One region of the Paenibacillus sp. MT124 genome, then DNA from elsewhere that is predicted to be linked to it. Evidence: a T-box and tRNA genes for the amino acid it is inferred to sense, from the RefSeq annotation. Region 1 holds a T-box; the other holds one or more tRNA genes.

Region 1 (3,064 bases):
TTATCGGACATTTTGCGGAACCTGATGGGAGTGCAGATTCAGCATTCAGATTGAACATTTCAGATTAAAAAATACAATCATGAGTTGCAATAGGTACCTTGCGAGTACAAGCAACCTGGTGATCACGAAGAAGCTGCCACCGGCAGCTTTTTCATGATCATGTCATGGGGAATGCAATTTAAATGAATTACAGGTGGTGAGCTGCGATGTCAGATGTTTTAACCAAACAGGAATTAGCAGTCAAGCTGCTTGAACTTTTATCCCTAACAGACTTTGACCAGGAACAGAGCAATACATATGTTAACCGTCTATTGGAGCCTTTCAAATGGGAAGGTGTGCCTTATGTTGAAATGGAAAGTGGAAACTATATCGTCACCATCTATGAACGTGGAATGCCCATGTTGGAGAAAAAGTTGAAGCAGACCGAGATGGTTATCTACTGGCTGCTGGAGGATATTATTTTTACCACGGTGCATGTGGAGATGTTGAAAAAATATGATGTTGATAATATCAATACTCATTTGAAATACACAAGCGAAGTGATACAGGAAATGGATCGCAACGTAACGAACGCTTTTCAGCAATTGGGAGAACCCTATTTGCACTGGCATCAAACCGGTAAACGCCATGAACTGGAGAGCATGCAGCCTAGGGGAAGGGATGAAGGGCATGACTAATCAAGATATTAATGATGTATGGTATGATTATGCGTTGAAGTTTGTAGACAAAAAGAACAAACAAGAACAGGGATGGTCGGGATTCACATCCGAGGAACAGGAGATTGCAGCCCTATGGCTGTTGGAAGTAGACGTATATAACGGTGGGTTCATTCAATTTTTCTGCAATTGGGGAGAAGAAGCATATCTTCATGTTTTGCGGGCATTACATACGATTGGTGCGAACCAGGTGCTGGGCAATATTCAAGAGCAGTATAACTTGATAGAGCATTTAGCGGATGATGAACGGCTTACAGCATTATGGGACATTCCCCGTTTACTCACGACAGAAGAGGAACTAAGGTTGGATACTCTGGATCAGCGATTGTGGGATAACGAGGATCAAATTGCGGAGAAGGCATACACGCATTATCATAGGAAGCTGAATATAGAGGCATAGTATAAAAGATCAGAGTCTCTTTTGCTGTACGGTGAGCAGATTAAATACAGGCTCTTGCAATGGGTTGAACGTTCGGCTATACTGGCTATAATCTAATACATGAATTACGTTGATGGAGCGCAGTAGCGGCTTTGTCCCTGTTACAGAAAGTCAGGGGTTGATGGAACCTGATACATACAAGGGCTGCGAATTACACTCTGGAGTACTTGGGTAATGCCAAGCGGAATGGGCAAACGATATATTGCCAAAAGCGGTGTGGATGATGCGTAAGCATCTGTTCATGCAAGTTGGGTGGTACCACGGTTATGATAATCGTCCCTATGTCTAGTGAAGACAAGGAGACGATTTTTTTGTGTCCAAAAAAGCTGCTCAGATCTGTATTTTTAACCATTAACGTAGTCCATGACTGAAGAACCATTAGAAGAGAAAGGGGTTGTTTGGGTTGAATATTATTGATGAACTTGAATGGCGTGACGCCATAAACCAACAGACGGATGCGGAGGGGCTGCGTGAGCTGACCGAAACCAAGTCGATATCCTTGTACTGTGGGGTTGACCCTACTGGAGACAGTATGCACATCGGTCACCTGATTCCGTTCATGATGCTGAAACGTTTTCAACTAGCGGGACATCGTCCGGTAATCCTGATTGGGGGGGCAACGGGTACAATTGGTGACCCAAGTGGACGTCAATCCGAGCGTTCGCTGCAAACACTGGAACAGGTCCAAGAGAACGTCAATAAGCTGACAGCACAGATGAAAAAATTGTTTGTAACCGAAGGCGACAACCAGGTTCGCATGGTAAACAACTACGACTGGACCCATCAAATTAACGTCATCGAGTTTTTGCGTGATTACGGGAAAAACTTCAATCTTAACACGATGCTGGCTAAAGATGTCGTGGCAAGCAGATTGGAAGGCGGAATCTCGTTCACCGAGTTTTCCTACCAGATCCTGCAGTCTCTGGATTACCATCACCTGTTCCAAAACGAGGATGTGCAGCTGCAAATCGGTGGTTCGGATCAATGGGGCAACATCACGAGCGGTCTGGATCTGATCCGCAAAAAAGAAGGATCTGAAGCAAGAGCATACGGTTTGACGATCCCTCTGATGCTCAAAGCCGATGGTACAAAATTCGGTAAAACCGCGGGCGGTGCAATCTGGTTGGATCCGGACAAAACGACACCATTCGAATTCTACCAGTTCTGGGCGAACACGGATGATCGCGATGTCATCAAATACCTGAAATACTTCACCTTCCTGAGCAAAGAGGAGATTGAAGCTTTGGCTGAAAAGGTAGAGACTGAGCCGCACAAACGTGAAGCGCAGAAGGCACTCGCCGAAGAAATGACAAAATTCGTTCACGGCGAAGAGATGCTGGAGCAAGCTAAACGTATTACCGCAGCACTCTTCAGTGGAGATATTCGCTCCCTGACAGCCGATGAGATCGAGCAGGGCTTCAAGGAAATGCCGACATTTGAAACTGACGGCGAAGCCAAAAACATCGTGGACTGGCTGGTGGATCTGGGCCTTGAGCCATCGAAACGCCAAGCCCGTGAGGATGTCACCAAAGGTGCGATTTCTATGAACGGAGAGAAGATTACAGAGCTGGAATTCACAGTGTCTGCGGAGCATGCGATTGGTGGCAAGTTCATCATTATTCGTAAAGGCAAGAAGAACTACAGCCTTGTGAAATTGAAGTAGGAACGTACCGTATCATGAATATCTAGGGAAGAACAACGTTAGTTTAAATTCCCAGGATATTCATAACTCTTAAGGTAAACAAAAGGGCCGTCTCCACTAATGTCAATGACATTAGGGAGACGGCCCTTTAACAATTCATCCGCAAATAATTGATCTGATTATTGATTCACAATGGCTGTAATCTCTTCGTCCAGATCAAGCCTGACGTTTTCACGGTAAGCCCGGATGTTGTATTCGCTATGCAAG
Region 2 (3,064 bases), 1.5 Mb from region 1:
GTATACGCGTAACCCTTCAAGAATAGCAGCTGTTGTATGTATCCCATATCTCCCGAACGGTAAGGCGGATTAACATGAAGTACCTCTTTAAATTCGTCTATTAACGTATGCACTCTCGGGCCGGCCATAGCACTGATATAAACGTATTTGCGTGCACTTTGAATTGCCTGTTCAACGGTTTCCCAATCAGACATTGCGGGGCACATGGAAGCAAAGGCAAAATCATATTTCTGTTCCCAACCTTTCTCCTGAATCGATATTTCTTCAAACCGTTCAGAGACAATCTCGATTTTAGATTCTAATGTATTCGGGATTGTCTCTTTCATCAAAGAAACAAGCAGTTCAGAAGGTTCGACTGCAGTGACAGTTGCCCCCTTTTCTGCAAAAGGAATAGTAAAGATGCCTGAAGCCGCTCCAATGTCCAAAATGGATAACTCACTAAAGTCCACGCCTTGATTCTCAATCCAGCTCATGATACGCTCGGAACGCTTCTTACCTTCTTCTGTGAAGGATTGATAATGATAGTCTCGTGCCCAGCGTTCGAATGCTTCTTCCGTTTCGAATGGCGCACTCTTTTTCTTATATCTTGGATTCCTCTGCCGCTGCTTCCAAGCCTCTTCCCAGATCGATAGATCAAATAATAGTTCCGAATAATTAACTGAATTGTTCTCCTCAGACACTTTTTGCTCAAGCATTTCGTTTCACTCCGTTCTATGTAATAAAATTGAAAGTTCACCAGAAAGGATCTTCTCTTTTTAAACCAACAAAAGTATCTCAACACTGTTTAGCCAATATCACAATGGATTCATATCGCAGACTTTATTTATCTACAATATATTTAATTTATTTATACGTCAACCTCATATATTGACTATTCATCAATTGCGAGAACTAAAGTAATAAAAATAACCCTGTGAATTGTCTAAGCAATCCACAGGGTTATACGTTATACCGGCGAGAGGACTCGAACCTCCACGGTTTCCCACTCGATTTTGAGTCGAGCGCGTCTGCCATTCCGCCACGCCGGCATATCATGTTGTAGTATATTTTTAGTAAATATACTGGAGGCGCCACCCAGATTCGAACTGGGGATAAAGCTTTTGCAGAGCTGTGCCTTACCACTTGGCTATGGCGCCATATTTTTGGAGCGGACGACGGGAATCGAACCCGCGACCCTCGCCTTGGCAAGGCGATGCTCTACCGCTGAGCCACGTCCGCAAAATGGCTGGGGATATAGGATTTGAACCTATGCATGACGGAGTCAAAGTCCGTTGCCTTACCGCTTGGCTAATCCCCAATAAAAACAAAGGGGCGATCGAGGGGAATTGAACCCCCGAATGCCGGATCCACAAACCGGTGCGTTAACCACTTCGCCACGATCGCCATATGCGTTATTACTTAAAAAAGTTAATTGGCAGGGGCAGCAGGAATTGAACCCACACCAACGGTTTTGGAGACCGTTGTTCTACCTTTAAACTATGCCCCTAAAAACTGGTGGAGGATGATGGATTCGAACCACCGAACCCGTAAGGGAGCAGATTTACAGTCTGATGCGTTTGGCCACTTCGCTAATCCTCCATAGTGGTGCCGGCGAGAGGACTTGAACCCCCAACCTACTGATTACAAGTCAGTTGCTCTACCAGTTGAGCTACACCGGCGTATTAAGTTGTAGTGATAATGGTGGCTCGGGACGGAATCGAACCGCCGACACGAGGATTTTCAGTCCTCTGCTCTACCGACTGAGCTACCGAGCCATAATAAAGTCTAATCATGAACGTTGCACTTTATCCAGGGCGTCGGTGCCATATAACAGATTTAGTGAACAGATTCCTCATGTAGGGTAAAAATGGCGGAACCGACGGGATTCGAACCCGCGATCTCCTGCGTGACAGGCAGGCATGTTAGGCCAACTACACCACGGTTCCAGATCACTTTCTGCAAAGAAAGTATAATTGCGGGGGCAGGATTTGAACCTGCGGCCTTCGGGTTATGAGCCCGACGAGCTACCGGGCTGCTCCACCCCGCGTCGTTATAAAAGTTATATGGTGGAGGCTGAGGGGCTCGAACCCCCGACCCTCTGCTTGTAAGGCAGATGCTCTCCCAGCTGAGCTAAGCCTCCGAACAACACATTTATGATCTTAACATAAAACTGTTGTTAAAATCAACCTCTTTTTTTGAGGTGAAATTAGTGACCCGTAGGGGATACTCTCACCTCGTTCGAGACTGCGTAGCAGTTGCTAACGATGATTATCCTCCGACGAACCTTTGGGATTCTCATCCCCTTGATGCTTTAGAAGTAAAGCTATGACCCGTAGGGGATTCGAACCCCTGTTACCTCCGTGAAAGGGAGGTGTCTTAACCCCTTGACCAACGGGCCCTACTATGGCGGAGAGAGAGGGATTCGAACCCTCGAGACGCTTGTGGCGCCTACACGATTTCCAATCGTGCTCCTTCGGCCAACTCGGACACCTCTCCATATGGCTCCCCGAACAGGACTCGAACCTGTGACAACTCGATTAACAGTCGAGTGCTCTACCAACTGAGCTATCAGGGAATATTACTCAGAGATCATTCTCTGAAAACTAGATCCGAAACGAAATTTGCGACTAAAACCTGCATATTTGGATAAGCCCTCGACCGATTAGTACTGGTCAGCTCCATGCATTACTGCACTTCCACCCCCAGCCTATCTACCTCGTCGTCTTCAAGGGGTCTTACATACTGGGAAATCTCATCTTGAGGGGGGCTTCACGCTTAGATGCTTTCAGCGCTTATCCCGTCCGTACATAGCTACCCAGCGGTGCTCCTGGCGGAACAACTGGTACACCAGCGGTACGTCCATCCCGGTCCTCTCGTACTAAGGACAGCTCCTCTCAAATTTCCTACGCCCACGACAGATAGGGACCGAACTGTCTCACGACGTTCTGAACCCAGCTCGCGTACCGCTTTAATGGGCGAACAGCCCAACCCTTGGGACCTACTTCAGCCCCAGGATGCGATGAGCCGACATCGAGGTGCCAAACCTCCCCGTCGATGTGGACTCTTGGGGGAGATAAGCCTGTTA

The links. The T-box of region 1 lies ahead of tyrS (tyrosine--tRNA ligase). A T-box ahead of a tRNA ligase gene usually reads a tRNA of that ligase, here a tRNA-Tyr.
Region 2: it has a tRNA-Tyr gene. The T-box ahead of tyrS (tyrosine--tRNA ligase) is inferred to sense a tRNA for this amino acid. The anticodon was not compared.

Annotation. Positions count from the first base shown of each region.
Region 1 covers NZ_CM179500.1:4,022,034-4,025,097, reverse strand. Annotated here, with positions in the region: gene AC3RCI_RS18080 (protein adenylyltransferase SelO) at 1-25, shown strand, start outside; gene AC3RCI_RS18075 (Imm63 family immunity protein) at 207-677, shown strand; gene AC3RCI_RS18070 (DMP19 family protein) at 670-1,116, shown strand; T-box leader at 1,217-1,439, shown strand; gene tyrS (tyrosine--tRNA ligase) at 1,559-2,818, shown strand; gene AC3RCI_RS18060 (YxcD family protein) at 2,977-3,064, opposite strand, start outside.
Region 2 covers NZ_CM179500.1:5,489,015-5,492,078, forward strand. Annotated here, with positions in the region: gene AC3RCI_RS24785 (class I SAM-dependent methyltransferase) at 1-695, opposite strand, end outside; tRNA gene AC3RCI_RS24790 (tRNA-Leu) at 950-1,028, opposite strand; tRNA gene AC3RCI_RS24795 (tRNA-Cys) at 1,063-1,136, opposite strand; tRNA gene AC3RCI_RS24800 (tRNA-Gly) at 1,144-1,218, opposite strand; tRNA gene AC3RCI_RS24805 (tRNA-Gln) at 1,223-1,297, opposite strand; tRNA gene AC3RCI_RS24810 (tRNA-His) at 1,311-1,383, opposite strand; tRNA gene AC3RCI_RS24815 (tRNA-Trp) at 1,413-1,486, opposite strand; tRNA gene AC3RCI_RS24820 (tRNA-Tyr) at 1,493-1,578, opposite strand; tRNA gene AC3RCI_RS24825 (tRNA-Thr) at 1,583-1,658, opposite strand; tRNA gene AC3RCI_RS24830 (tRNA-Phe) at 1,679-1,754, opposite strand; tRNA gene AC3RCI_RS24835 (tRNA-Asp) at 1,848-1,925, opposite strand; tRNA gene AC3RCI_RS24840 (tRNA-Met) at 1,953-2,026, opposite strand; tRNA gene AC3RCI_RS24845 (tRNA-Val) at 2,044-2,119, opposite strand; tRNA gene AC3RCI_RS24850 (tRNA-Glu) at 2,306-2,377, opposite strand; tRNA gene AC3RCI_RS24855 (tRNA-Ser) at 2,384-2,475, opposite strand; tRNA gene AC3RCI_RS24860 (tRNA-Asn) at 2,479-2,554, opposite strand; rRNA gene AC3RCI_RS24865 (23S ribosomal RNA) at 2,622-3,064, opposite strand, start outside.